2 regions of the Mesobacillus sp. AQ2 genome follow, and region 1 is predicted to be linked to the other one. Evidence: predicted binding sites of a transcription regulator. Region 1 holds the regulator's gene; the other holds the start of a gene.

What was found. The regulator LexA, encoded in region 1, represses DNA repair genes until DNA is damaged. The targets are predictions, from matches to a motif close to CGAACATATGTTCG.
Region 2: a site for LexA is predicted at 11,838-11,851, ahead of ruvA (Holliday junction branch migration protein RuvA). Genes of this name have one in related genera too.

Annotation. Positions count from the first base shown of each region.
Region 1 covers NZ_CP126080.1:2,009,930-2,025,647, reverse strand. Annotated here, with positions in the region: gene QNH36_RS09990 (VOC family protein) at 1-371, opposite strand, end outside; gene tkt (transketolase) at 574-2,583, opposite strand; gene QNH36_RS09980 (DUF896 domain-containing protein) at 2,904-3,137, opposite strand; gene QNH36_RS09975 (YneB family resolvase-like protein) at 3,215-3,862, opposite strand; gene yneA (cell division suppressor protein YneA) at 3,888-4,202, opposite strand; gene lexA (transcriptional repressor LexA) at 4,357-4,980, shown strand; gene QNH36_RS09960 (hypothetical protein) at 5,115-5,345, shown strand; gene QNH36_RS09955 (ATP-dependent DNA helicase) at 5,397-7,319, opposite strand; gene QNH36_RS09950 (hypothetical protein) at 7,478-8,011, shown strand; gene QNH36_RS09945 (GNAT family N-acetyltransferase) at 7,998-8,534, shown strand; gene QNH36_RS09940 (hypothetical protein) at 8,587-9,003, opposite strand; gene QNH36_RS09935 (nucleotidyltransferase domain-containing protein) at 9,111-9,917, opposite strand; gene QNH36_RS09930 (hypothetical protein) at 10,006-10,344, opposite strand; gene QNH36_RS09925 (ribonuclease FAU-1 family protein) at 10,385-10,936, opposite strand; gene QNH36_RS09920 (hypothetical protein) at 10,929-11,528, opposite strand; gene QNH36_RS09915 (DUF2332 domain-containing protein) at 11,767-12,786, opposite strand; gene QNH36_RS09910 (DUF4253 domain-containing protein) at 12,808-13,413, opposite strand; gene QNH36_RS09905 (kinase) at 13,410-14,009, opposite strand; gene QNH36_RS09900 (NUDIX hydrolase) at 14,140-14,586, opposite strand; gene QNH36_RS09895 (DUF4257 domain-containing protein) at 14,856-15,185, shown strand; gene QNH36_RS09890 (GyrI-like domain-containing protein) at 15,324-15,718, opposite strand, start outside.
Region 2 covers NZ_CP126080.1:3,438,409-3,454,126, forward strand. Annotated here, with positions in the region: gene QNH36_RS17415 (LapA family protein) at 34-351, opposite strand; gene QNH36_RS17420 (cation diffusion facilitator family transporter) at 371-1,294, opposite strand; gene secDF (protein translocase subunit SecDF) at 1,457-3,727, opposite strand; gene QNH36_RS17430 (post-transcriptional regulator) at 3,948-4,247, opposite strand; gene spoVB (stage V sporulation protein B) at 4,366-5,928, shown strand; gene QNH36_RS17440 (DUF421 domain-containing protein) at 5,955-6,608, opposite strand; gene QNH36_RS17445 (TIGR04086 family membrane protein) at 6,800-7,186, shown strand; gene yajC (preprotein translocase subunit YajC) at 7,272-7,544, opposite strand; gene tgt (tRNA guanosine(34) transglycosylase Tgt) at 7,620-8,759, opposite strand; gene queA (tRNA preQ1(34) S-adenosylmethionine ribosyltransferase-isomerase QueA) at 8,808-9,836, opposite strand; gene QNH36_RS17465 (DUF2905 domain-containing protein) at 9,882-10,088, opposite strand; gene ruvB (Holliday junction branch migration DNA helicase RuvB) at 10,085-11,086, opposite strand; gene ruvA (Holliday junction branch migration protein RuvA) at 11,151-11,759, opposite strand; gene QNH36_RS17480 (BofC C-terminal domain-containing protein) at 12,180-12,710, opposite strand; gene QNH36_RS17485 (YhcN/YlaJ family sporulation lipoprotein) at 13,264-13,974, opposite strand; gene QNH36_RS17490 (aminoglycoside phosphotransferase family protein) at 14,075-15,058, opposite strand; gene safA (SafA/ExsA family spore coat assembly protein) at 15,048-15,718, opposite strand, start outside.

The DNA of each region.
Region 1 (15,718 bases):
TGGCCGTAAGCGGGACTCCAGAAGGTTTCCTGAAGGGGCATTGTTACCTTTCCATCCACCTGCAATTTATTAAAGATTTCTTTTGCTTCAGCAGCATCATCCACCAGAAGCGCGATTGTTACCTGGGAACCAAGCTGGTATGGGTGGCCAGGGAATGTATCTGATAGCATGAGGCCAGCACCGCCAATTTTCAACTGGGCATTCAACACCCGGTTCTTCGCTTCTTCAGGAAGAGGATGATCAGGGTTTGCAGGCATATCACCGAATGTTTGCAGACTGATCACTTCTGCTCCCAATGCTTCCTGATAAAATTTCACTGCTTCCTGGCCATTCCCGTTTGTTACTATGTAGGGGACAATTCCTGTTACCATAACAGCACTCCTTCCATTTTTCAGAACATCAGTTCGTTAACATTTTAACATTTACTGTCTCTTTTTTCAAATTCTATATAAAAGAAGGTTATTTCCCCAAGGAATATAGTTTTGCTAAAATAGTCTAAAAAAAAGCGGAGGTTCTTTTAATCACAAAAGCACGCAACCATTAATGGTTACGTGCTCTTTTATAAAGTTAATTTTAGTCTTGCTCGATCAATGCTTTTACGCGAGCGACAACATTGTTGACAGAGAATCCATACTCTTCCATGATCTTTTCACCAGGCGCTGATGCACCAAATGTATCGATCGCAAGTACTTCTCCCTCGTCACCAACATAACGGTGCCAGCCAAGTGAAGAGCCCATTTCGATTCCTAGACGCTTCTTGACAGACTTTGGAATGACACTTTCTTTGTATTCCTTTGATTGCTGCTCGAAGCGATCCCATGCAGGCATGCTGACAACCGCAATGTCGATGCCTTCAGAAGCTAAAGCCTCTTGTGCCTTAACTGCAAGTCCTACTTCTGAACCTGCTGCAAGGATCAATGCATCTGCTGTTTCTTTTCCAGCTGGAGAGATGACATAAGCACCTTTTGAAACGCCTTCGTACGCATTCTTGTCCGTATTCTTGATTGTCGGCAGGTTTTGGCGAGTCAGCACCAGAGCTGTAGGATTCTTAGTTGATTCAACTGCCAGCTTCCATGCAGCTGCTGTTTCGTTGCCATCCGCAGGACGAATCACTGACAGGTTTGGCATTGCGCGAAGTCCGGCAAGCTGTTCTACAGGTTCGTGGGTTGGACCATCTTCCCCAACCGCGATGCTGTCATGTGTGAACACAAAGGTTACAGGCAATCCCATTAACGCAGCAAGTCTGATTGCTGGTTTCAGGTAATCAGAGAATACGAAGAATGTTCCGCCAAACACCTTAAGGCCTCCGTGAAGTGCCATACCGTTCATAGCTGCTCCCATGGCGAATTCACGCACCCCGAACCAGATATTGCGGCCTTCGAATGAACCTGGGAAGAAATCGCCTGTTCCCTTGATCATTGTTTTGTTTGAACCAGCAAGGTCAGCTGATCCGCCAATCAAGTAAGGAAGGTTTTTCGCAATGCCGTTAAGTGCTTCACCAGAAGATGCACGGCTCGCAAGGCTCTTGCCTTCTTCGTATACTGGAATGTCCTTATCCCATCCATCTACTAACTCACCCTTTATAGCTTTTTCAAGCTGGGCACCCAGTTCTGGATACTCCCTCTTATATTGAGAGAATTGTTCATTCCAAGCTTGTTCTGTTTGTTCACCTTTATCAGCGATTTGCTGTTTGAAGTGATCATAAACTTCACTTGGTACATGGAAGTCTTCTTCAAATGTCCATTTGTAAGCTTCCTTTGTAAGTTTCAATTCATCGGCGCCAAGTGGGGCACCGTGAACATCTGATTTACCAGAGAGGTTAGGTGAACCATATCCGATGATGGTCTTAACTTCTATCATGGTCGGACGATCTGCATCTGTTTTTGCTTCCTCGATCGCCTTTGCGATTTCATCGAGATTATTGCCATCTTCAACGCGGATATATTGCCATCCGTATGCTTTAAAACGGCCCTCAACACTTTCAGAGAATGACTTATTAAGATCGCCATCCAGTGAGATATCGTTTGAATCATATAGAACAATCATTTTACCCAATTTAAGGTGAGCTGCAAGTGAAGCTGCCTCAGCAGAAACGCCTTCCATAAGATCGCCATCACCGCAGATACTATATGTATAGTGATCAACGATATTGTAGTTATCCTTATTATAAACAGCAGCCAGGTGACGTTCAGCCATCGCCATACCAACCGCCATGGCAATTCCCTGGCCAAGCGGTCCGGTTGTTGCGTCTACACCGGCAGTGTGTCCAAACTCAGGATGTCCTGGTGTCTTGCTTCCCCACTGACGGAATTGCTTAATATCTTCCATTGATAGATCATAACCTGCAAGGTGCAGTAAGCTGTATAGCAGCATAGATCCGTGTCCGGCAGACAAGACAAACCGATCGCGGTTGAACCATTCTGGATTCTTAGGGTTGATATTCATATAACGAGTCCATAATGTGTAAGCCATCGGTGCTGCCCCCATCGGCATGCCTGGATGGCCGGAATTTGCTTTTTCAATCGCATCAATTGATAAAGTACGAATGGAATCAATTGAAAGCATATCAATTTCTTTAAACATTTAATACATCCTTTCTATAGGTACTGGCTACATCATTAATATTATAGCGAGAGAAATTATTATACAACAAATTATGCCTGAAGGAGACAGAAAACGCCGTATTGTTATTTATTTTGACACATACTCGCTGTACTTATGTAAGCAAACGCTTCAGATGAAGACGGAATATAGATTTTGACATAGAAGCTAAGAGGCCTTTAAAATTGTTCCATTGCTGATTTTTCACTTCAGTAGTCGAATATAACATTCAGTTTTTTCATCTGTCATGCTTCCAAAATAAAAATGGAATACATTCTCTCATGTATTCCAAATTGAATATATTAATGAAGTTTATTCTTCAATTTTTCTTCTTTTAGTTTTTCAGGTGTAACATCATTGCCTTCTGGATCAACAATGGTAACTCCCTTTAGTGTATTCAGCATAGAAGAACGGAATGACTGGAGATACTCGGCTCGAAGCTTTGTCTGTTCCTTTGCTTCCTCTTCTGTCAGCGTTGATGTTTTTGCTTTCCTTGCCAGTTCATTGATTCTAGCAATTTTATCACTTGATAGCATTGTAAAGCTCCTTTGTGTAAAAAATTACGTCAAATGACATCTTACTAAATTTTTTCTAGTTTTACAAGAAAGGAGCCTCATTCCTCATTTGATTCTATATGTTCAAGGTATCGCCGATTCACTGTTGCCTTGGATACATTGTAGCCAAATCCTTTCAGAGTAGCGGCAATTTCAGCAAAAGTAAGGCCATTATTCCGCAGCCTGACAATCTCTGCTATCGGCATATCTTTACGTTCCCTGCCGGAATGCTCGCCCTGATTTTTGAGATTGCGCTGAGGCTTGTATCCATGTTCAACCGCACGTTTCATTCCGCGTTTAATCTTTATGTTATGGATTTTCCTCTGATATTCTTCTACCATACTGACAATCTGGAGCACCATGGAATCCGATTCAGAAAGCTGAAGTTCCCCGCTGTGAGAGATGCTGTATAACTTAACGTTCTCCTTTAATATGCAATGGAGAATAGCTACCTTTGCATTACCCCTGCCAAGTCTGGTCTCATCCTGAATCAATACGGCACCGACTGACTTGTCCTTTATCAGCTCCAGCAGTTCAAGGATCCCGTCCCTTTCAAGGTCATACCCGCTGGCTTGTTCCTTGATGATGTTCATCACTTCAAATCCATACTGTTCTGCAAGGCGGAGCAATTCTTCCTCCTGCCTGGCAAGCGAAGTTTCCTGCGTTTCTTTCGTGGTACTTACCCGGCAATAAATAATCGCTTTCATGCTGTCACCTGATTCTATGTACAAATTATCTTTCAGCCCCGGCAATCTGTGTTGGCTCCAGATATTCAGCCGTCACCGGGATGACAAGTTCATCTCCCGGAAAAACCCTTTCTCCAACAATCCCATTTTCCTTTTCTACCCAGCTCACGAAATCATTTTTCGATAAACGATGCTCACTGGCGTACGTCTCTGCAATCTCCCATAGTGACTGCCCTTCTTCTATAGTAACAGTTATGTATGCATCATCGTTATGTAAATTTGCTTTTGCCACCAGCGAAAAAATCAGGCTGACAGCAAGAAGGATTAAAGCGTAAGAATAGTTTTCCCATAGTCTTTTCATAATCGACACTCCCTAACGAATATATGTTCGCCTATTTGATTTTTATTATAATACGAACATTTGTTTTGTGTCAACTCAAAATTCGAACTTATGTTTGTATCTATCAAATAGACATGGTATAATTAGGACAAGAAAAAATACGAGGTGCGTGAATATGACAAAGTTATCAAAGCGGCAACAAGATATTTTTGAATTCATAAAAGGTGAAGTCAAGAAAAAAGGATATCCGCCATCCGTACGTGAAATCGGCGAAGCAGTTGGACTGGCATCAAGTTCCACGGTACACGGCCACCTTGCAAGGCTCGAAAGCAAAGGGCTGATCAGACGCGATCCAACAAAACCGCGTGCAATTGAAATACTGGAAATCGAAGAGGAAAACCGTATCCCTAAATATAATGTTGTCAACGTGCCTGTTGTCGGTAAAGTAACAGCCGGTATGCCAATTACGGCTATTGAGAATGTTGAAGAATACTTCCCGCTTCCAGACCGCCTTGTTCCTCATGATGAGCAGGTTTTCATGCTCGAAATCATGGGTGACAGTATGATAGAGGCTGGTATCCTGGATGGAGATTATGTAATCGTCAAGCAGCAAAAGACAGCCAATAACGGAGACATTGTAGTAGCAATGACTGAGGATGACGAAGCAACTGTTAAACGTTTCTTCAAGGAGAAGGACTATTTCAGGCTCCAGCCGGAAAATTCATCAATGGAACCGATTATCCTTCGGAATGTATCGATTCTTGGTAAAGTCATTGGTGTATACCGTCATATGCACTAAAAAGCAAGCGGACTCCGCTTGCTTTTTTTCGTTCTATCAAACTTTTATTTTTTTAAAGGTTCTATGAAAAAAGCATATTCCTTTCCAAAGTAGGTACAAGCCCTGACAACTTGTCCCTTTCCGAATAAGATATCGTGTATTTTAGCTATGGAAGAAGTTTAAGCTCGAATGGGATCCAATCTAATAATAACGATTCAGCAGGAGTTTTTTACTCTAACCGCAACAACAAACAGGTAAGGGCGACAATTGATTTTGAAGATCTTTGCCGTGCTGACCGTCGTTGCATTATCAATGACTTGGTTGCTGGTGCTCAGGATGAGAATGATCGTGACCGCGATGATAGAAAGTGCGGATGCAGAGACTAATTTCCGCAAAAAAATCCCGAAAGGCTTGGACCTTTCGGGATTTCCCCTATACTAATGAATGCCACTAACAGGAAGCACTGCTGTTATTTCTTCCATAAATTCTGCTTTTTGCTTACCAGTAAGCCATAAATGGACGGCACCTTCGTCCTGGCTGCTCCTGATCAACCTGCCTATTCCCTGTCTTAACCGAAGCAGCATGTATGGAACGTCTACTTCTGCAGAAGGGTTGGCCGCATGCTTCCTTTTTGCCTGGAAGACCGGGTCATGAGGCGGGAATGGCAATGAAGCAATGATGACCTGGGTCAATGATTCACCGGGGACATCAAGACCTTCCCATAAACTGTATGAGCAAAGTACAGTGCTTTTGACATTCTGGAAGTCTTTTACGGTTTCACTAATCTCACGGTCGCCTTCAAACAGGATGTCAAAATCCCACTCCTGTTGATCGGACCATACTCTGAACCTTTCCATTTCCTGCATGGAAGAAAACAAAACCAGTGAGCTCCCGCTTGCAGTACGCAGATCCGTACCTATTTTCTCCCATTTTTGATTTTCAGCATCCTGAACATGCACTTTAATTTCCATTTGCTCTTGATAATCAAACGGTGATGCAACCGTGAAGGAAGTATATTTTTCAATTCCGAGACTCTTCGCTATATAGTTGAAGTCCCCTACCTGGGATAAAGTTGCTGAAGAAAAAACAAACGGGATATTTTGTGCAAAAACTTCTTTTTTCAGAATGTCCTCTACCAGACGAGGCATGATGACGAGTGAAGACTGAACTTCATTCTCTTCAAGCCAGAAAATCCCTTCATCGTTCTTCAGGAAGATCGATAGACCATATGCAAAAAACTCGAGATATTCTTCCATGATTTTTAAGTGGTATTCATCAATCAGGAACATTTCTGCGTCAAATACCAGCTGGTCCATTAATTCGCTGACCTTCTTTTCCAAAGTTTCAGCTGTCTTCCTGATTGCAGGATGCTTCGCAACTTCTTTTCGATTCGAACCCTCAACAGCAGTAGAGTTCTCAACCAGCAGGTCGAACCATGAGTCATGCAGCTCTATGATGTCCTCGATTAAATAGAGAGATTCCTCCCTGACATCCTGATGCATATAGCCTGTTAACACAGTCGTCAGAGTTTGCGAATTAAATCTGTATGTCAGCCCTTTTTGCGCTGCGAATTCAAGCAGATGACCTTCATCAAATATGACGGTGCTCGCTTCAGGCAGCAAAGGCATCTGGCCCTCTCTTTTCCGTGATTCTTTTGTCCACACATGCTCCATGTAAAAATCATGAGAACAAATAATCAAGTCTCCGGCATGCCGGTAGTAATCACGATTCAATGTTTGCCCGCAGCGATGGCGCCAGCTGCATGTCGAGCATTGCTGAAGTGGATCCCACGCCATCTGAGACCATTTTTCATTGGTGACCCAAGGATATTCCTTTCGGTCACCGTACCGGCTGAATGAATTCATGGAAATGCCTTCATCAAAAATAAAATCTGGCAGTTGGTCATGGACATCAAGAATTTCCATGTCGTCAGAGGTGTTCGAAAGCTCATCAAGCTTCTTGATACATACATATTGCTCTCTCGCTTTTGCCAGCCGGACGTCCACTTTAAGTCCCAATGCCTGCTCGAGTTTTTCGATGTCTCCGCCCTCTTTTACAAGCTGTTCGATCAGTGTTTCATCTGAGCAGGATACAATTGCAGGCTTCCCCATATAACGAGCGTAGAGGATCGCGTAAATCAAGTAAACGAATGTCTTGCCTGTTCCTACACCAGCTTCCGCAAACACAATCCCTTTGTTCTTAAAGGCCTGTTCCACCTGGAAAGCCATATAAATCTGTTCGTCGCGCAACTCATAGCCCTTTTCAGGCAAAATATCATAAAAAACATCACCAATGTAATCCCCTAATAAATCAAAGAATGTATCATTTTTAGTGATGGTAAATGGAAGATTTTTTGTCATTCAGGTTCTCCTTGAAAATTGATTCTGGCAAAAAGCCAGTTTTAATCATAACAGAAAAAAGTGCTGGAAGTGAAAGAATTCATTCTGGTAAAAATTCTGATTGCCCTTTTGGAATTTTCTGTTATTATTATCTCAACTTTATACAAAGGAGTGGTCATATGAAAACTAAATATTTTATAAACCTGACCAAATTCATTCTTGCTGCATTGATTTTACTCAATCTTTATCAGTATAAAAAAATCACTGACCTAGAAATTCAGGCAGGATCTGAATTCCAGCGGACAGTAAGAGACTCTATATTTCTACTGGAGAACGATGCTGATCCGACCCTATGGATAAAGATCTTGAAAGAAGAGGATGGCGAATTCACGTTTGCCAGTCATCTAGGGGAACTCTCTATTCTAAGCCGACAATATTATATGATGAATGGAAAGATTTCAAATTTAGGAGAAGTCTGGGATCAACTTGCAGACCATTATAAGCACTTAGCGTTCAATATTAGAAATGGCAGAGATTACACACAAATTGAAGAGCAAATCAACAAAGATAGGGAGTTTCTAGTTATGTTGTTAAATGATATCGACTCAATTTCGGGTGAAAATGAAAAGCGTTATTACCGGGAATTTTCTGATTCTGACTCCAAAACTTCTAATTTGGTATGGAGGGAGTTTAAGAAATATGAAGAGCGATGATTATTTTATTCGTTCTGAAGTTATTAAAGATATTCATGGTATCAGGGTTTTAAATCAAGCGGCTTTTGTAAATGGTGAAAATGAAGCACGTTTGGTTGAACTAATCAGGGATTCCGAAAATTTCATTCCTGACTTAAGCATGGTAGCTGTTGACGAGAACGGAGAAATCATCGGACATATTCTTTTCAGCATCATCAGTCTTCTTGCAAAAAAAGGAGTGATCCCAACAATCGCTCTCGCTCCAATGGCTGTGAAGCCCGGATATCAAAATAGCGGAATCGGTTCAGCACTCGTCAAGGAAGGTTTAAATAAATGCAAGTCTTTAGGATATCAACATGTATTTGTACTTGGCCATCCGAATTTTTACCCTAAATTCGGGTTTCAGCCCTCGAAGAATTTCGGTGTCAACGCTCCCTTTCCAGTACCAAATGAAGTGTTCATGGCAATCGAGCTTGAGCAGGGCTCATTGAATGGTTTAGAAGGAAAAATAGAATATCCCCCAGCTTTTAGTGCAGTAAGCTGAAAAAAGTGCTCGTATTGGCACTTTTTCTTTTTGTGACCCTAAAAGCAATGACCTATTCACCTGGCAGCAATGCTGATTCCAGGTCATGAACTTCAGTTTTATCTGTTAACCTTCCATACCCTTCGTTTTCCATTCTGCTGATAATGGTGGCAGTTTCTCCCTCAAACCATACTCGGTATTCATACAAGCTTTCCGGCATATTTTTCTCTTCCTGGATGAAGAAAACCGCCAGTACATCTTCTTTCCTTGTCATTTCCGGCTTCGTCTTTGGGGACCATTTGATTTTTTGGAACGCTTGCTCTAGAGTTTGGAGCTCATCTTTAGAAGCAATTATTCTCTCCTCACCGTCTTTATTGCCATCCTTTGTTAGTTTTTGCACATCAACCCTGGTCAATTGCGGTTGGAAATCTGAACTGCAGCCAGTCATGAATATTATTAGGATCATTGTTAAAATAGCAAGCTTTTTCATTTAATCCCCTCGATTGCACTATTCTAATAGATACTACAATGTTGGATTAGCATCCATGATTCTTAGCACTTATAATTGGAATATCATTCAAAATAGTGAAGCCAGTATCATAACACCATTTCAATGATTCTCCTGAACTCTTCTTCATCCGTTTCCAGTCCTGCCTTTTTATGTAGAACTCTATATAATCTCATTACTTCTGGAAACATTAATGTTAATGCCCCCAAAATTTGTTCCTTTTCTCTTTTACAATGCCATTTGGCCAGCAAGGATAATTGCCGCTCATTCAATAAACTTCTTTCTCCTTCAACCTTAGACCAAACACCATATGAAGAATCCAGATGATTGCCGGCTTCCATATACCAGCCGCCAGCAATCAACCATCTTACCCGGTCCAGGTTTGCCAATGCATAGTACCAATCTTTTCGCATTACAGCGCGGTATGTTTCATGGTAAAAAGCCAATATCTTACCTTTCCAAAACTCAACAGCTTCTGAATCTAACACAATTTCAATCCTTGAAGATTCTTCGAAAATATCTGTTAATATATCACCAGGATCATACAAAACCTCCAAGCCTTTCAGCCAAATTGAAGGCTTCACTTGTCCTTTAGTTTTATACCAAGTGTCCGCTTTAACAAAGGAATCAAAATGTGCGACCACAACTGGTGAATCCGGGTGACTGTCTTCAAAAAATAAAACATTTCCCCAATTCAAAGAGCGCTGCCTTTTATTGCGAATAAAATCTTCCAGACTGATATCCTCAACAATAATATGTAAATCTATATCTGAATAGTTATCATAATTTCCTTTTGCCAATGACCCGCCAAGATAAATTGCCCTTACTTTTTCATCGCCAGTAAAGTCTGCAACTGCTTTTAGTAAAACTTCATGACGGTCTCTCGATAAATTCATATCCCTTTCAAAATGCTTAGTTTCTAATCCCGCACATTATATATCACTCCTTTATTATGATAATACATCATTACTTAATGCTGTTTAATTAACCCCCTAAATCAAAACTTGATGATTTAACATTGAGATTTATGATGTTATAATCATCTTCTTTTAACTCTTCCACTGAGGTAATGACTTCAAGGAACCGTTTGTAAAAATCATTGATTCCAGGCTGTTGATCAACGGCATGAATACTGTCAGTATAGCTTTTTTCGTCCTGATAGATATGCATCTCAATCCACTTTGAACTGTCTGCCTTGCTTTGTAAGTAAAGAGTTTGTTTATTTGTGAAACGCGAATAAATTTGCTCTGCTTTAACTTGAATCTCAAGGTAGTCCTTTTCCCTTTCTGGCTTAATGCTGTAACTATATGTTTTTACGAACATAATGGAGATTATCGTCCTTTATATTTTTCTTGAGTAAATCTCAATCCTTCCGGTCGAAATACTCTTTATGGTTCTTGGTCAGTTGAAACAATTCAAATTCATTTGATTCAATCAGTTTCTTAATTTGCTTGGCCTCGGTTATTGCGATGTTATATAATTCCTCATTAATCACTCCTGTTAAAAGTGCTTCCTCTAGTTCATCATGATCTTTATAGTAGATTTCTCCGGTTGGCATTATGATAATATCCAGAAACAAGTCATCCCAATAGGGACGGTTGTTTTCAACCCCATTTCTAAGGCAAATGTCGATATACCACTGAACAACCTCCCCTTGGGAATTGAACATGGTTGTGACGGAATGGCGTTTTCCTTCTGGAAAATGCTGCAGCCAGGTAAATCCATCGTTTACTATACAAACCTTTTTATCTTCGTATTGAAAAAATAATGGTTCAGTGACTTTATTTACTTTCAATGAAGTTACATACCCTCGGAAGCCATCCTCTTCAAAAAATCCCTGTTTGAACTCCTTCTGGCTAACCCTTATCCAATCGGCGCGGTCACCGTACCTTCTTTTTAGCAAAGTCTCATTCATATAAATCTCCCATATTATTAGTCAACGGAATATTAAATTCTTGCAGCTTTTCCATAATTCTATGCTTGTTATAAGATACCTTGCTGTTATTTGGCAATTCAATCACTTTCCCATCGTTGGTGGTAAACATATAATGATCGGATACAGTTACTCCTTTGGTTTTGACGAATATCTCCTCAGCTTGCTTAATATCCTTCCAGCCATACGAATGTATATCATTGAAACTTTTTGCCTCATTAAAATGCAATCCCTCGTCATTAAGATAGTAATAATTCGAAATACCAAACATAAAGAATGGTACGCTTCCGAACATGAGAACAATAATGAGCCACTTGATCCCTTTCCGTTCAAATTTCCATTGAACAAACAAATATATGAGCAGGGTAACAGCAAGCCAAAGCATGCCGATCATGAACAGAATGTAAGCTGAGGGCGGTGTCGCATAAAACCATTTATCTTTAGTCAGGTACAGATAATCCTGTATAAAATAAACGAAAACGAGAGGCATGAATAAACTGCTGATGATCAGAATGATCGCCGAAACAAGAATTATATTCGAGGTATTCTCGGATTTGAGGGATAATTTAGCCATAACTATTTCCTCCTTTTACCAATATAAATAATATACGGGTAAAAGGGAAGGAAGGTTTCAAAAAAATCTGATTATTCGAGCTCTTCCTCATCCTTTAGATAATTTCTTCTTCCAGTCCTTTCACTGTTCTAATGAAAATAAGTAGGTATAATGAAAAAAACATAATTCCACCCATAAAAAATACTCAATAAAAAAGGACCCTTCTCCATTAATGACACCCTATCTGGTAAATTTGAAGCTAAAGATTCAAGCTGAACCAGCGGCCATGACCCTCGGTTTCCCCGATTGTGTTCAGGCTTTCTTTTCCATCCAGATAGTAATCCAGGTGGAGCCTTGAGTCGTAGATATTATTGTAAATATGAAAGATGTCCCTTCTTTCACCAATCTCTTTTACTTGGTCCAAAAGCTTTTTCTTGGTTGTGCCGGGCATTTGGTTGGCAACATGGGTATGAAAAACGCAGATTACCTGCTCATCAGGGATTTCACCAGCAAGGGAGCTGAGCATTTCTGCTCCATCCCCTTCTATTAATCTCAAAGACTGGTTAGCCACAAAGTTCGCTGCTTTTTCAAACAGTTCCCGCCTTTCATGATGTTCCGGCCAAATGAGAGCATTAAGCCAAAGATAATCCTCCATATTCTTCACATCATTAATATGCAGGTCGATTCCAATCCTCGTCTTCACCTTAGGGATGTCCATTTCACTAAATAGATTATTTTGTCCTTCGATCTTTGATGTTAAGTGAACAGGCGAATCAGTTTTCCCATATATTTGGCCTGTACCATATGAATAGCTATATTGATCCAGGAAAAGCTGCAAGCCCGCACTAGTCCCGATTTCAATCAAGGCCAATGGTTTTTGGACCATTCGGTAAATATGGCTGAAAACCGGGTATAGATAAGAACAGCGCCTTACCTCATTTGTCTGAACGATTTTGCTTTCAATTATCTCAGTGATCTCTTCTCTATATTCCCGGCAAAAATCCACGAAAGCAGCAAAAGCTTCATCACTCTCCCGTGGATTGTCAGTCAGGCTTGGGTAAAATTCAGCAAGTGGATGCTCATACCCTTGCATCAGCAAATAATGTACTGCCCCCAAAAGCAAATTTGGCACCGGCTGGCCAATCCTCACTTTACTTGCAAGTTCAAGCATTTCCCGATCCTCAGCTATTTTTAAAGAAAGACATTCATATAATGGACTTGATCCCCAGCATTCATGAACAGCAAAATGTTTAAACTTCTCGAAAATCTTTGAATCCATATCGATCCCCCCGAATGATGATCAGTCCCACCATAAGAATAATTTCTTCGACTCTTTCAATTCTTCCATTAATCCATTGATTGAACCTGACCCTTGCTCAACGATGTCTGGACAGAATTTATACATTTCGGTGGCGAAAGACCTCAAATTTTTACCATCAGGAATTACCTGGAACGTGGCTTCCACCCAGTCAAAATCCGCCCCTATGATGGTGAATGGATACCTGAGATGCCACTCCTTCAGTTTGGAAACAACCATTTCGTTGCTAATATCATAGTTATCTCCATTGGTTTGCTGAATTTTAATGATGTCAAACTGGTCTGAAACTTGGCTGATACACACCTTATTATGTTCGGTATCACATATAAAAGGGAGGAATCCTAATACCTCCATTTCCTTTCTCATTTTTAAAACAAGATTTTCCGCTTGATCCTGTTTTACCTCCATACAGACTCCTATGATTTCTCCCCTCTTATCTGTATACAGATCTGTTTTATAGAACGGCTTCAACTTGCCAGTGGTGAATTTACTTATGATGGAAAGCACCTCATCAGGAATCCCCAGGTCAGCTATATTACTGTCTTGGTTTGAACCTCCGCCAATGCTAAATATTTTTTTCCAATTCATTCACTATCACCTTCTATACAAAATGGAGCGTCCACCAATTGATGACATGTTAGGACTTTATCGGCTTTCACCCTCGGATTGAGCTTTTCCAGATAATAATCCTCCGCTTTCCAATATCTATTCTCGAACTTTTCGATATTCTTCCGAGTTCGGGCATTTTCCCTCCGAAATCTTATTTCACGTGGGCAATCGATAAAAATGGCATAGTCCAGATACGCTTTCCATTCTTCCCGCTGCAGGAATATCCCTTCGACCAAAACAACCTTCTTGCCTGTTAAGTCCAGCTTTTTATATACTTGCTGATCCAGTTGCTCATCATAGAATGGAAGCACCAGTTCATTTTCTTGTTGGAGTTTTTCAAATAATATTTCCTCCAGTTTCTCAACTTCCCACTGCAAGTAATAATACTCCTTCCACTCCGCTTCACCGGTTCCATATCTTTTCGTCCGATCGACAATATGGTCATCCAAATGGATGATCTGGCTTTTCATTTCGTATTCTTCGAGCAATGCAGCCAACTTCTTTACAATGGTCGTTTTCCCTGACCGGCTGAGCCCGTCAATGCCAATGATCAATCTATGCTTATGATTACTCATCGACATGAATTCACTGACTAACTTTTCTAAGATATTCAAATTTGCCTACCTCTCAATTCACTGAAGAAATTCCTTAACATATTCGATATCCGACCTTACATTTCCTTTTTTAGGCAAAAAAACAACCACCTTAATTGGTGGCCTTCATTGTCGAAGATTGAACATAACGCTCGGCTTCCTCTATGCTTTCCTTTAACCAGATTGGTGCTTTTGAATTTGCATAAATTTCTTCTGCAGACATCCAATATACCGCCTCCACCTCATCCGGACTTTTTGCAAACGGTTCTCCTGTTTCAATGACACAATGGAACACCAGGTCGAGTACTTCTCTCCCGTCAGGCAGTACAAACGAGCTGCTTCGCAGATATTTCAAATTGCAATTAATTTCGATTCCGACTTCCTCAAATAGCTCCCTTTTCAAGGTCCGCTCAAGCAAGTCTTTAGAAAATCCTTCATTTTCTACTTTGCCGCCAACAAGTGATAATTGCCCTCCAGCGTGTTCTTCCTTTGTACTCCTCTCAATAATGAGCCATTTTCCCTCTCTCTGGATCGCACCTTCCACATTCAATATAAACATTTTTGTCCTCCTCTTTAACAAATCATTCTTAATGCTTCAGACGCCCGTATCAAATGCGTTCTTTATGACTTTAGGCCTGTAACTTTTCCAAAATGGACAATAAAACATTATCTTCCAAAAAGTTACACATATTATTTACCATATAAATATACTGAAAATTCGATAAATTTACGCATGCTTTTCCACCATTAATACTTGTATAATAGTAATACATCCAGAATTACCTAAGGTCGACCAACAAAAATCTGGACTTTAGGAGAGTGATCAATTTGTTAGAAAACATGATTTTCGCAATGGTCATTGGTGGATTTGTTGGACTGACGGCACATGTAAGAAAACGCGGCAAAATCATCATGCCAAGAAAAACAAAGAAATTTATCTACCTCGGTTTTCTTGAAGAAATCCTTACAGGTTCCTTAGCAGCAGCACTGTTGGTAGTCTCATCCGAGGCTGACTCAATGCTCCGGGTATTTTTAATGTCCATAATGGCTGGTTTCGGGGGGGATGCCTTACTAAGAGGACTGGAATTATTCCGAATAAGCAGCGGTAATAATGGCGGGGAGGATATTGGCAATGAAAAAACCAATACCTCAGCCTGAGAGAAAGAAGTTTGCTAACGCCACTGGTCAAGCAGCTTCCTGAGTGCTTGTTTTTTTTTGATAAAAATGAACTTGGGAAATTTTAAGCCACTCCATTTATCCCCAAATATTCCTCAAAAATCCCTTTTAAATGCCATGCTAAATCATAATTGGAATATGAATCTTCAGTTCAGGTGCATCTTTTAAAGGATCAAAGCTTCCTGGATACTCTTCCAGATGCTCCAAATCATTTTGTATTAAGGTATAACCTTTTTCTTTGACCCAAGTATACAAACTTGTATATGCTTCATGCACTGCTGATCCTTTATATTCTAAGCTGGCAAATGTATACGCCGGAACCGTAATGAACTCCATTTCTTCAGGTATAGACTGAGTATCTTTCACTTCAAGGGCAAGATAATATGTAAAGCCATGTTCTGTGTTGTGATAAGATAGCCCCAAAATGTTTTCAGGCTCGATAGCATTTTTAATCTGATTCTTTCTTTCAAGGAATTCGTGATGAAAAGTCTTAATTTCCCCTCTGGCTGCCTGTT
Region 2 (15,718 bases), 1.4 Mb from region 1:
TGGCAGCCTTTTTCATGCTGCCATTTGCGGATATCAATGAATATCCTGTATTTGTTGTTCTTGTACTTGTTCCTCTTGAGCTGTTTCCTTTTGGGCCAGCTGTTCTTCCAATGACCTGTTTTTCTTTTTCAATGTTTTTACCTCACGTTGAAGGACAAACATCCTGAACAGGCCCACTGAACCAACAATGAGTCCTCCCATCAATACCGAACCCAGAATGACCAGGATCAGCGGCCATTTAGCTTCCCCAAACAAATAGTTCACTGTTACCGGATCGACATTGATGACCGCAAATACGGCAACAATCAATGCAAAAGCAAACCCCAGCAGCAACGTCCATTGAAACTTCATGTTTTCCCCTCCCTTTTTGCTATTGAATCTCTACGTTATCATCGAATGTTCCACTTTCACTGTATGGATTTATATGGACCATGACATTTTGGACATTCTTGTTCTCCATCAGTTTCTTTTTCACACATTTTCCAATCCGGTGGCCCTGTTCAACGGTGATATGCGGATCGACAGATATCTTCAAATCAATAATCACATAGTGTCCGTGCTCCCTTGCATGCAACTCATCCAGTTTCTTTACTTCCGGGATCGATTGGACGATGGTTTTGAATTCCTCTGTGTCCTCATCATGCAGTACATGGTCAAGTGTGTTATGGATAGACTCCTTGCCAAGCTTCCAGGCCATCCTGATAACTAGCAAAGCAACTAGCAAGCCTGTCACTGGATCGGCATACTCAAGCCAGCCAATCCCAAACTTGCCTCCCAGGACAGCAGCACTGATTCCAATAAGAGCGGCAATAGAGGAATAAACATCTGACCTATGCTCGTATGCATTGACAATCAACGCATCACTTTTCAGCTGTTTCCCCAATCTATATTTATATCTGAACATTCCCTCTTTTACGATAATCGAAACGATAACAGCTACTATGGCAATGGATTTAGGTGCTTCGATGGGCTTGAAGAAGGCTTCAAAGGACGATCTGCCGATTTCAACACCCACAAGCATCAATAGGACGGCTACGATGATGGCCGCAATGGATTCAGCTTTACCGTGTCCGTAAGGATGATCTTCATCAGGTGGAGCCTTCGCCGCCTTCAAACCTATGTATACAGCCAGTGATCCGGCAACATCCGAGGCAGAATGGACAGCATCCGCAACAAGAGCCTTACTGTTAGCGTATATGCCAATGCTCCACTTCAGTGCAGCAAGTATAATATTACCTACCACGCCAACCATTGCAGCAAACTCTGCCTTCTTAAATCGAACATCTTTTTCCAATGTGAAAATTCCTCCCTGCGCTGACTTTTGATGCAATCGATATACTTTTCTGCCATCTTTATTCTTTCGGTATTCGTTTTATTTTATCCTGTAAACTGGGTGTTCTAACCAAAAACGAAAAAACACCACGGGAAACCCCGTGGTATTTTTTTATAGCTTATATTAAACTTGCGGCTCATCTGAGTAGACTTTCTTTTCCTTGTAAGTCTTGATGGTGCCTTTTTTCTTAAGTTCTTTGACCTTCCATAAATACCACAGCTGTGCCGCGATGAAAATGGAAGAATAAGTACCGGCAATCAAACCAACAAGAAGCGCGAATGAGAAATTCCAGATGGATGCACTTCCGAAAATCAACAGCGCAACGACAGTTATGACAACAGTCATAATTGTGTTGACAGAGCGGCCTAGTGTCTGCCGAAGCGAAGAATTGACGACATCCGCAATTTCTTCCGGTGTCTTCAAACGTCTCTTCTTCACCATATTCTCGCGCATCCGGTCAAAAGTAACAATGGTATCGTTGATTGAATAACCAACAATCGTCAGGACGGCGGCGATGAAGGTGATATCCACCTCGAGCCTGGTCAGGCTGAATAAAACAATGATAAAGAATGCATCATGGAGCAGTGCAAGGACAGCTGCCAATGCCATGTAAATTTCAAAACGGATTGTTACATAGATAATGATCCCCACGGAAGCGATGGCAACAGCAATCATGGCGTTTTTAGCCAACTCTTTTCCGATTGTCGGCGATACAGTCCCGACATTCGGCTCTGCTCCATAAACGTCCTTAAAGTGGGATTTCAGCTCAGAAATCTCTTCCTTTGATAGAACTCCTTTGAACCTGGCCACACCGATTTCGCCGTTCTCGCCAGATATGACGATATCATCCGTCTCGAGGTCTACCTTTTTCAGCTCATCCTTAACCTGTTCAGCTGTCAGCTTGCTGTCAGATAGGAGTTCCACCCTGGTCCCGCTCGCAAAATCGATCCCAAGGTTGAGTCGGAATGCGAAAAGCGCAATCAAACCTATGATGACTAATACAGCTGTAGCCGTAAAGAATTTATTCCTGTTTTTTATGAAATCAAAACGGTCGAATTTAGTTTTCAAATCCAGTGTATCCACACCTTCAGAAATATCATGGACTTCACTTGGCTTTACCCCGAACCATTGTGGTTTGTTCTTAAATAGTCCGCTGTTAACGAGCAGGCCAAGGAAAAGTCGGGCTCCGAAGACTGCGGTGATGAAGCTTGCCAGGATACTGATAATCAGCATTGTCGCAAAACCTTTTACAGAGCTTGTCCCATATGCGAACAATACGATTGCAGCAAGCAATGTTGTCAAGTTGGCATCGAATATCGTCGACAGGGAGCCTTTGCTTCCCGCTTCAAAAGCCGCTTTAATATTCCGTCCAACCTTCAATTCCTCTTTGATCCGTTCATAGGTGATGATATTGGCGTCTACAGCCATTCCCACACCAAGGATCAATGCGGCAATACCCGGAAGTGTGAGGACGCCGTGCATCCAGTCAAATACGAGCAGGATCAGGTAAACGTAGATAGATAAAGTAATAGCTGCCACTATACCAGGCAAACGATATAAAACCAGCATAAAGACGAATACAGCAAGGACACCGATGATTCCTGCGAATATTGTTTCATCCAATGCCTGTTCACCGAACTTGGCGCCTACAGATGTTGAGTATGTTTCTTTTAGATTGACCGGCAATGAGCCTGCGTTCAGCAAAGAGGCAAGCTGCTGGGCTTCTTCGATTGTGAAATTACCGGTAATTTCAACATTTTTCTGATTCAGGATTTTATCTACATTAGGATTGGAAAGGAATTTAGGATCAGGCTTCATCCTTTCTTCCTTGTAGGAATCCTTTCCTTCCTCGAAATCAAGCCAGATAATCAGTTGATTTTCAGGAGCCATATCACGAATTTGCTTCGTGATTTCACCGAACTGGTCCCCATCTTTTAAAGTGATTGAAATACTAGGTTTGTTTTGCTGGTCAAAGCTCTGCTTTGCACCGTTTTCCTCCAGGTCACTTCCATCCATCATGATGCGGTCGTTCACGTCACGGAAGGTAAGATTCGCTTCGGTAGAAAGGATTTCACGGGCTTTGTTCTGATCCTTGACACCAGCAAGCTGGACGCGGATCCGGTCATCCCCTTCTATCTGGATGTTCGGTTCACTGACACCTAGAACGTTAACCCTGCGTTCAAGTGCTTCCGCAGTACTCTTCAAGGTTTCCCGGTCAACTTTTTGTCCTTCTTTTCCATGCAGAGGCGAGACCTCATAAAGAACTTCAAAGCCTCCCTGAAGATCAAGACCAAGGTTGATATTCTTCAATATATTCTGGGTTGTTGCACCCATGGCACTTCCGATTAAAATAACCAGCAAAAAGAAGGCCAAGATGCGGCTGCGTTTAACCATTATGTATAAATCCTCCTTATTCTTCGCACAAAAACACATGCTGCCAGACAAATAAAAAAAAGACTTAATGAAAAAACTTTAACCAATTTATAGCATACTAATTATGTATCAGTTTAAAAAAACTGTCAATTAGGCTTTTTCCGTTCTCTTCATCAGAAAGCTTTACATGAGAAGAAAAAATCGGGTTCCGTCTTTTTCGGGTTCTATTACAAACTTAATGCTACTTCAACAATTCCTTCATCTCTTCTTCGTTATCGAATGCAATATCTCCAAGTTTGAAAGCTTCAACTGTTGTGAAATTCATGACGTCACCGATTTTTGCAGATAAGATATCAGCAACAATTTCATATAGTTGGATGTCTTCTTTTGGTTTTTTCCACTTTTTCTTGGTCAGGTATGCCCATAGATCAGGTCCATTCACCTGGTCATAACCGAATATTTTGAATTCTTCGATTTTGCTTTCAAGAGCCGGCTTCACTTGCTTGTAATACCGTCCATACTGATGGCTTTTTTCCATCATCTGGCCTCCTCGTTCAAATTTTCTGGTTTAATGTTTTAACCTTGTCATGCTTTGTCCACTTTCCTGCATATAGTTAATTGTATATGAAATATGCATTTTTGAGAAGGCAGGGAGCGGAATGTCGAAGTTTTTAAAAGGAACATTTATTTTACTTATAGCCGGGCTCATCACAAGGGTCCTTGGTTTTATAAATCGAATTGTCATTGCCCGCTTTATTGGCGAAGAGGGTGTTGGCCTCTATATGATGGCCTTCCCTACCATGGTGCTCGTTGTGACGATTACCCAGCTGGGCCTCCCGGTCGCGATTTCCAAAAATGTGGCAGAAGCTGAGGCAAAGGGTGATTCCCGAAAAATCAAGAAGATTCTTGTCGTTTCTCTGGCTACGACCGTCTCACTGTCCATCTTATTTACACCTGCTCTCATCCTGCTTGCACCATACTTATCGGAAACATTGTTCACAGATCCAAGAACGCAGTGGCCGCTATTGGCGATTGCGCCGATAGTTCCGATTGTGGCCGTATCCTCCGTTCTTCGCGGCTACTTCCAGGGCCGGCAGAATATGAGGCCATCTGCCATATCCCAGGTAATCGAACAACTTGTAAGGATCACCTTGATCGCTGTTTTGACAAAAACCTTCATGCCTTATGGGATTGAATATGCTGCGGCAGGTGCCATGATCGCTTCAGTGATTGGGGAGCTAATTTCCTTGATTTATTTAATGACCACCTTTAAGCTCAGGAAAAAGTTCCGGCTGCGGAAGAATTTTTTCGGGTTTGTCCATTCTGGAAAATCGACCTTCAATGAATTAATGAGGATTGCTTTGCCAACAACCGGTTCAAGAATGATTGGCTCAGTTTCCTGGTTTTTCGAACCTATCGTAGTTGCTCACAGTCTTGCGATAGCCGGTGTGGCAGCTGTTGCTGCTACCAAACAATATGGAGCATTGACAGGTTTCGCAATGCCGCTGCTGTTATTGCCTTCCTTCATCACCTATTCTCTGTCCACATCCCTTGTTCCGGCAATCAGTGAAGCGAACTCAAAAAAGAACATGAAGGTGATTGAGCACCTCCTTCAGCAATCATTGCGCTTCTCCTTATTAACAGGCGGCCTTGCGATCGTGGTGTTATATGTACTTGCTGAGCCTTTGATGACGTTAATGTACGGGAGTTCAAATGGTTCTCAATTCATCAAGCTGATGGCTCCATTCTTCCTGTTCTACTATTTCCAGGGTCCGCTGCAGGCAGCACTGCAGGCTCTTGATTTGGCAAGGGCAGCGATGATTAACAGCCTGATCGGAAACCTGGCAAAAACCGCAGTCATCTTCCTTCTGGCAAGCCAGCCTGCGTTTGGCATCAATGGAGTCGCCCTGGGAATGGTCATGGGAATCGTCCTGATTACCCTTCTCCATTTTGCGACGATGCTTAAGGCTGTTTCCTTCAGCTTTTATGTAAAAGATTATTTAAAGTTATTTACCATCATCATTCTTTCTGGCTCATTGGGTTTCCTGCTCTGGGATTGGCAGGGTGAAGAGCTGGGACTATCATTAAGAATTCTTGCCAATGCTGGAGCGGTTACAACCCTCTATTTATCACTGTCAGTTGCTCTTGGTTTAATCAGGAAAAATGAGCTTATGAAACTGCGGTCAGTCCTAATGTCTTTTTTTAGAAGGACGTATAGTTAAAAAACGTGGACAATGAATCCACGTTTTTATTTATCTTTGAGATCGATATAAAATTTTCCGTTTTGGTAGCTGCAAAAAGAGATCTCGCCGGGATCTTCATACCCCTTATTCCTAAGTTTCTCCAGCATCCAGGATCTTGATTTGTCGATCATATCAAGATTATCTTCCTGAACCTCGCCATCGATGATCAGCGGCAGGGCAAGACTGCTGTTGTCCTGCTGATCATCATAATTTTTCTGGAATATAGATAGGGTACCAGACGGCTCTAATATGGCATACTCCACATCGGAAATGTCTCCAACATCTTTTTCCCGTAATTGAAGCAGCAGATCGTCAAAGTTATACCTTTGCGATCGCATTGCCTTTTCATCAATCTTCCCATTATTAATAATGATTGTCGGCTTTCCATCTACAATATCCCTGAACTTTTTGCTTTTGAGAGAAAGGAGTGCCAATGTAATCTGGATAATGACAAGAATACTGATTGGGAGAAGGGTATTAATCAACGGATCTTTCGTGTTTTCTATGGCCAGGGAAGCCATCTCAGCGATCATGATATAGACAACCAAATCAAGGATGCTCAATTCACCGATTTCCCTTTTTCCCATTAAACGAAAAATCAACAGGATTAATAAGTAAAGGAGCAATGTCCTAAAAAGGATGATGAAGTACTGTTCCACTTTTCCCCCGCCCTTCTTCTTAAAGCATTCCTCCTTAGTGTTTTATTTTCCGCTGAAAAAATACTGACAGTTTCTGCTTTTTCAACTGACTGTTAATGAAAATCTGATTCTAATTGTCCATTTACCTGAATATGCTTGTACTAGGGTTTTCCCGGTTGCAGGGGAACAGAGACTAGAGAGGAGAGGGGTTAATGGAATCGAAAAGTTTGGGCAGGGCCGTCCTTTACGGAGTGATTGCCATTTTTTTATTGGCAATCGTGAGCAGTTTTATATTTTCACTTCTGCTGAAATTCACTTCAGTCCAGGAATCATCGCTTCAATACGTGATGACATCCATCTCATTTTTATCGATTTTTATCGGGGGATTTATCACCGGCGGGAACGGCAAAGAGAAAGGGTGGATAATTGGAGGAGGAACAGGCCTGGCTTATTCCCTGATTATTTTCTTGTTTCAGTATCTGGGATATGACAGTCTATTTTCGCTGGAACAAGTCATCTACCATGTTTGTTACATCCTCACCGCGATGATGGGCGGCATACTCGGGGTGAACATCGTAGGCGGCACCTCTAAAGCATAAAAAAGAAGCGGGCAAAAGTCCGCTTCTTTTTTCGCAAGTAAAACATTTTACATTCTGAATCTGTTAAGAGCGCATCCGCTTTACATTATACGCCCGCTGATTCTTTGACGTCGCGGATTGCCGCGCGGTCATATGTAAGACGGCTTCCGTCACCACATTTGATGACAACAGTACCTTCATCAATTCCATCAACGATTCCATGCAAACCGCCGATCGTGACTACCTTATCCCCTTTTTGCAGGTCACTCTGCATTTGCTGAACCGCTTTTTGCCTCTTTTGCTGCGGGCGGATCAACAAGAAGTAAAATAATACAAACATCAGCAATAACGGGAATACTGTACCTACCAATCCTTCCATTCGTTTCCCCTCCTTTCATGGTCAAGGCTGCCGAAGCTTTTGATGCCAGAACAGCCTCATTAAAAAGCAGTTTATTTAGAAGTTTTTGGCGTTAGGCTTATTGAAACCATACTGCTCAAAAAACTCATCTCTAAAATCCCCCAGACGGTCTTCACGAATCGCCTGTCTGACCTGCTCCATTAAGTTTATCAGAAAATGAAGATTATGATAAGAAGTAAGTCTAATTCCGAATGTTTCATCCGTTTTAATCAAATGACGGATGTATGCCCTGCTGTAATTTTTGCAAGTATAGCAGTCACAGTTCGGATCCAATGGGCCAAAATCACGCGCGAACTTGGCGTTCTTGACAACCAGCCTGCCCTCGCTTGTCATCAGCGTGCCATTCCGGGCGATACGTGTAGGCAATACGCAATCAAACATATCGATACCTCTGATGGCGCCATCAATCAAGGAATCCGGTGAGCCAACTCCCATCAGGTAGCGAGGCTTGTCGGATGGCAGCCATGGAGTGGTGAATTCTAGTACCCTGTTCATGACATCCTTCGGTTCTCCGACTGACAGGCCGCCAACTGCATAGCCAGGAAAGTCCATAGAAACCAGGTCCTTTGCACTCTGCTTCCTCAGTTCTTCGTATTCACCGCCCTGGACAATCCCGAATAATCCCTGGTCCTGCTGACGCTGATGTGCTGTCAGGCAGCGCTCGGCCCAGCGGGATGTCCTTTCGACTGACTTTTTCATATAATCATATTCCGCTGGATATGGCGGGCACTCATCAAAAGCCATCATGATATCGGATCCAAGAGCGTTCTGAATCTCCATCGCCTTTTCAGGGGAAAGAAATAGCTTGTCACCATTCAAATGGTTGCGGAAGTGGACGCCCTCTTCTTCGATTTTTCTGAACTCGCTTAAAGAGAATACCTGGAAACCACCTGAATCAGTGAGAATCGCGCGGTCCCAGTTCATGAATTTATGGAGGCCTCCAGCTTCTTTGACGATTTCATGGCCTGGTCTCAGCCAAAGATGATAGGTGTTGCTCAGGATAATCCCGGCACCCATCTGGACCAATTCCTCAGGTGACATCGTTTTGACTGTCGCCAGGGTTCCAACGGGCATGAAGACAGGGGTTTCAAAAGAGCCATGAGGTGTATGCACCCGCCCTAGCCTCGCTCCTGTCTGCTTACAAGTTTTAATTAATTCGTAACGGATTGCTGACAATGTTCAAGCTCCTTCCAGAAGTCCAAAGTTCATTTAATGTGTTTTTTACTATAGAATCAGCATCGCATCTCCGAAACTGAAAAAGCGATATTTTTCCTCAACTGCTTTATTATAGGCATTCAGGACATTTTCCCGTCCAGCCAAAGCGCTGATCAGCATGATCAGTGTAGACTTCGGCAAATGGAAATTGGTGATCATCCCATCGATAGCCTTGAATTCATAACCAGGATAGATGAAGATGCTTGTCCAGCCATTTTCAGCGACAAATTTACCATCATTCGCTGTGGCGATCGTTTCCAGTGTCCGAGTCGATGTCGTTCCCACTGTGATGATTCTGCCGCCCTGTTCACGAACTGTGTTTAAAAGCAATGCCGTACCTTCGGTTACCTGGTAAAATTCTGAGTGCATATCGTGCTCCTCGATGGAATCAACACTCACAGGCCTGAACGTTCCCAGTCCGACATGGAGAGTAATAAAAGCGATATGGACGCCCATCTCCTTGATATCTTCCAACAGGCTCTCTGTAAAATGCAAGCCTGCAGTCGGCGCCGCAGCAGATCCTCTTTCCCTTGCGTAAACCGTCTGGTACCTGTCCTTATCCTCCAGCTGCTCTTTGATATAAGGAGGAAGCGGCATTTCTCCAAGCTGTTCGAGTACTTCATAGAAAATGCCTTCATAGGAGAACTTCATGTTCCTGCCGCCATGCTCGGCTTCTCCGGTGCATACCGCTGTCAAAAGGCCGTCGCCAAAAGTGATTTTCGTGCCTTCCTTCACTCTTTTCGCCGGTTTAACAAGCGTTTCCCACTCATCATCCTCAAGCTGTTTCAGAAGCAGCACTTCAATCTTTGCTCCGGTATCCTCTTTCAAGCCAAAAAGCCTTGCAGGAAGCACCTTGGTATCATTCAGGACGAGGCAATCACCTGGCATAAGATAGTTTTTAATGTTCTTGAAAATATCATGTTCCAAGCTGCCCGTTTCTTTATTCAAAACCATCAGTCTGCTTTCCGCTCTTTGTTCAAGCGGAGTCTGGGCAATCAGTTCCTCCGGCAAATGAAAATCAAACATATCTACTTTCATGATGTCACCCTTACTAAGTTTCTATAAATTTTTAATGATCCTTGATTATCTGAATCGGCCGATCAAGTAAAAGATCGCTGATAAGATGATACTTGCCAGAATGGAAGTGACAATTGGAAAGTAAAAGGTTGTGTTTCCTTTTTTAATGACAATGTCCCCTGGCAATCTTCCTATATTGATAAACTGCATAATGAAGCCAATGATGAAGATGACTGCTCCGGCGATCATGACGAATTTCGCTGCTCCTGTCATCGTTCTGGCACCTCCATTTCAAAATGTCGGTATACAGCCTCCGTTACAATTCTTCCCCTTGGGGTCCTTTGCAAAAACCCGATCTGCAATAGGTAGGGTTCGTAAACATCTTCTATGGTCTGAGATTCTTCTCCGATCGTAGCAGAAATCGTCTCTAAACCGACCGGGCCGCCTCGGTATTTTTCAATGATGCCCTTAAGCAATTTATGGTCTATATGGTCAAGGCCCAAACGGTCGACCTGCATGAGCTCCAATGCTTCCCGGGCAAGTGTTTCCTCGACCGCACCATTGCCCCGCACCTGCGCAAAGTCACGCACACGCTTCAACAGGCGATTGGCGATCCTTGGTGTCCCCCGCGATCTTCTCGCGAGTTCCTGGGCCGCAAGCCAGTCAATTTCCGTCTCCAAAAGTTCAGCTGTCCTGACCACAATATCAGTTAGCTGTACCTCATTATAGTATTCCAAACGACTCAATACTCCAAACCTGTCTCTTAATGGTGCTGACAGAGAACCAGCACGGGTTGTCGCACCAACGAGCGTGAATGGGGGCAGATCAAGCCGGACAGAACGGGCACTCGGCCCTTTTCCGATGACGATATCAAGGCAGAAATCCTCCATTGCTGGGTAAAGCACTTCTTCAATCGTTCTCGGCAGCCTGTGAATTTCATCAATGAACAGAACATCGCCAGGTTCCAGAGCAGTCAAAATAGCCGCTAAATCACCAGGTCTTTCAATCGCCGGCCCTGAGGTTGTCCTTAGATTGACACCCATTTCATTGGCGATGATCGCTGCCAGTGTAGTCTTTCCCAGGCCGGGTGGCCCATAGAGGAGTACATGGTCAAGCGTTTCACGCCTCATTTTTGCCGCTTTAATAAACACCTCAAGATTGGCCTTCACTTTATCCTGGCCGATATATTGTCTTAGAGTCTGGGGACGCAGGCTTTGCTCAAATGAAAGATCCTGGTCGCCCGCTTCACTGGAGATGATTCGTTCTTCCATCTGTTTTCACCTCTTTATGCTGGATAATCGAACCTGCTGGTCAACTGGTCTGTTATCACTTAGTTTACTTTAAAAGCTTTTGCAATGCTTTTTTGATGTATTGGTCTGTTGTCAATTGTTCCTTTTTCAAATCTGGTGTGATTTTGCGGATTTCCTTTTCCGAGTAACCAAGTGCCTTTAATGCCAGTAGCGCTTCATCGAACTCATTGGACTGGGAAATTGTCGCAGCCACCTCATCAGCATTGAATAGATTAGGGAAGTAATCTGGAACCAGGTCATGCAATTTTCCTTTTAGATCAAGAATCATTTGTCTCGCAGTCTTCTTGCCTACTCCAGGAAACTTGACCAGGAACGATTCATCCTCATTTTCTATCGCCTGGACCACCTGGCCCGGTTCTCCCGACGCAAGGATGGCCAGTGCCCCTTTCGGCCCGATGCCGGAAACATTCAAAAGCCTGGTGAAAAGCGCCTTTTCTTCCCGGGTCTTGAACCCGTAAAGCGAAATGAGGTCTTCACGGACATAATGATATGTAAAAATACAAACCTCTTTGCCTGCTTCTTTTGTGAACACAAAAGGATTTGGCGTCATTATTTGATAGCCAATACCCCCGTTTTCAACCACTATATATTCAGGACCGACAAAATCGACGGTACCTTTTATGAATTCATACAATACTCTCGCCCCTCTGCTTTGCTGTAACTCATTTTAACATACTCTTTTTAAAGGTATGAACAAAAATATGCAAAAAGGCGAACGTATGATCATTTATAAGAAAAGCGCAAGCGCCTTGGTCAGCCCCGACAAGCGTTGGAGGGCCGCCCGGTGAAGTCGCTCTTTGACTTCATCGGGCGGACCGAAAACGAAAAGCGGAGGCGACTGCCCAACTCCGACAAGCGCTGGAGGGCCTGACAGTGAAGTCGTTCTTTTGACTTCATCGGCAGGACCGAAGCGACTCGAGGAGTTAGGAGCCGCAGCTAGACAAACGTCTCGAGCTGCTCTAATCTAAGTGGATATATTTATACTTTCTTATCCAGTAATAAAATCTCTAAGAAACCTTGGAAAACGCAAATAAGAGCCAGTCATCCCGGCTCTTCAATGTAAGTCTTTCACCGTATATGGTTTAAAGGTCTCCAAGACCTCCTCATAGCATTGTTTACTGCGGATCGGAATTCCCTTTTTCAATTGATCCCGCTTGATGCTCTCAAGTCTGCCAAGGTCGATTTGGAAGAACGATTGAATAATATTCGAACCATCAGGCCTTCCATTAAAAATAGTCAGTACCCCTTCATCTGACAGGCCGAAATATCCATTTGCCTTCAGAAGCGGTGAAATATCATCAACATCCTGCCTGAATACCGCCATCTTTGCATCCATATCTACAAGCTGCCATTTATCATATTTAGCCCAAAAATCTTCTAACGACCAAACCGTCTCCACGACCTTTTCCTCACTCATTTCACCATCAAGATAGATTCTCTGCAAAATGATTGTGACCTTAAGAGGTTCATTGAATTCATGGACTGCTTCACCAGGCTTCTCAGCATGAACCTGCCCTGGGGGAAGTACTGGACCAGCCCCTGATAAACTGATTAGGAGCAATACAGCAGTGCTGAACGCTTTGATTAAATTGATTGAAGCCATTGCCGTCCACCTCTCTTATTTGCCAAAAGTGTTTAAATTCTTTTTCACTACTAGTATAGCCAATCGACTTTTAATTATCCCTTTGCTGTATTGCTTGGAATAATTGCTTTTGAATACCGTTATAGAAGGATTGGGTTGAATGAGGATGATGTTGAAAAAACTAGTGTTTGTTTGCAGATTAGCGGACATTAAGGGTAGATAAAGGCACGTCCACAAATTATCGGAGTTTAAAAGTGTTAATTATGAAGAAAAAGCAGAATTAACTTAAATTATCGGTACATTGAAGGAATATATGGAACTTTTGTGACGATAATTCGGCTCTGACTTTGTTTATCTGCACATTAATGTGATTATTGTATCGATAATTCGGCTCTGGCCTTGTTTATCTGCTCATTAATGCGATTATTGTTATGATAAATCGGCTCTGGCCTTATTTATCTGCTCATTGATGTGATTATTGTCCAAGCTCAATCAAAAAATGTTTCTTTGAGCATAAAAATAGAAGGCAAGATCGTGATCTGCCTTCTATTATTTATCAAGGATTGATATTGATGCTTTCACGCGGATTGCCATTTTTTCGGTCATAATCAATATTCCTTGTCCTGCTGAAGGTTCCCTCATCCTCGATGATGCGAAGTTCCCTGCCTTCGGTATATGGCAGTACTGCTTTTTTAATTTTCTTATCTGTTTGTTTTTTCAGCGACTTATCCTTGTAGGATACCGCAATTTCAACTTCGCGGCCGAACAGTACGGACCTCACCTTATCGACATTATCGACAGACTCTGCTGCAAGCGAGACCTTGCGTGCAAGTTTGTTATCCTGTCCGGTATTGGAATAAATACCTGCCTTGCCGCTCCCTCTGTGCTCACTTAAATGTCCATGGTAATTCAGATCTCCACGGCTGTATTTATTGTCTTTTTGAAAAAAATTATGGTCATGGTCTGAACGCGGAACGGTCGGGTTTGGAGGATTCCCATTTTCATCCCTCGACTGAAGCATCTTTCGCTTGCGATCTTCTTCAGCGGCACCTTCTTTGCCAAAATTATGGTCAAATAGCTCCGTAAGTGCCCCTTCCCTGTCATCCATTACATCGACTTCGTTTCCTTTTTCATTCGAATAATAACCAAGTGGCTGGGCCTGGTTCCTGTTCGTACTTTGAACAGATGCCTCATTATTTCCGTTGCAGGCTGTCAGACCTAACGCAAGCAGTGAGGCTAAAGGAACGAACATCATTTTCTTGTTCAAACGAAAAACCCCCATCCTAGCTAAAATGAGCATTCTTCTTAATGCTCATTTATTAGAGTGCGGATGGGGATGGGTTTTCATTCTGACAGATACGTCCAAATCACTTCCAAGTATTAAGCTGGGATTTAACATCTACCTGAAATTTTTTTCTTTGCTGGAACTGGTTTATCGTCATATCAATCAGAGGAGAAAGTCTGTTTGGTGATAAATGATTTCTTTCTCTGAACATCCTGTTCCATTCCCTCAGGATATCTGCCGGGTACAATAGGCCGTATAAAAACGATTCATAACCGAGCCATTTTTTAAAATGTCCGATTTTTTTCAGAGAGTCAAATTCCCAGTCCAGAAAGGGGAGGATTCGATTGGCATACTGGAGCATATCGTACGCTCTCGGGCCCAGGCTGATCAAATCATAATCAATTAAATACAGCTTTCCCTCTTTTGATCGAAGAAAATTATGATGGGCAACATCGCCATGAAGGATTGCTGGCGGTTCTTGTTCAAGCTCTTTTTTTGAAGCATCAAAATGTGTTAACGAAACATCGGCCCAATCCAGGAGCTCATCTGTGATGGCGTTGTTCACATAAAAATGGACAGCTTGCAAATTTTTGGTGAATTCGTTCTTTCGATGATCCCATTTTCTTGCCAAATCCGCTTTAGGAAGCATCCCTGCATAGGAAGGTGCCAGCAATGAAGTATGTTCATGGAATTTATCCAGGAGCGTGATTCCTTCTTTTCTGTCCGCCTGTTCCCCATAATCAAATCGATTTTCATGATGGTCAATATACTCAATACAGCCGTAAAATAAACCCTTGAATTGAAGAGTTGTGTTCATCCTTAAAAATCTGTATGAGGAGTCAAAGCCGGTTTGCCTCAATGAGGAAGCAAATGCCTCATGGATCTTTAATTTTCGTAAATCTTTATATCCTTTTAAAATGAGGCGGGTGTCCTCTGTTTCAACAAGATAGACATTGCCCCTCAACTGTTTCATGCCATGAATTTTGACATCCAGTTCGCTGTTGAAATAAGAGAAGAGACGATTGAAAAAATAATCGTCTCCCCCTCTCCTGATGTTAATATTCATTGCTCTCTTCGTCATTATATCTAGGCATTGGCATTCCGTATCCTCCACCCATTGGACCTGCTTCATAAGGGTTCATAAATCCCTGTGGTCCCATGCCCATTGGGTTGCCAAGGTGAGGGTACATATGCATTCCTGGTGCACCTGGATAGCCGCCGTAAGGCATCATTTGGTATGGGTTCATTCCAGGACCCATCATACCATAATGGCTGCCCATTGTGCCGCCACACCCGCAATCGCCTCCAGCAACAGCACCTGGAACTTGCTTAGGCATCATTGGAGGCTGCATCATTCCGCCGACTTGAGGTGCCATTTGATTATCCATCATTCCGCCTACATGCGGCATTTGATTATCCATCATTCCACCGACCTGCGGCATCATAGGCATTTGTCCCTGCATCATTCCGCCGACCTGCGGCATTTGGTTTTCCATCATTCCACCGACTTGTGGCATCATCGGCATTTGTCCCTGCATCATTCCGCCGACCTGCGGCATTTGGTTTTCCATCATTCCACCGACTTGTGGCATCATTGGCATTTGTCCCTGCATCATCCCGCCGACCTGCGGCATCATCGGCATTTGACCCTGCATCATCCCGCCGACTTGCGGCATTTGGTTTTCCATCATTCCACCGACCTGCGGCATCATCGGCATCTGACCCT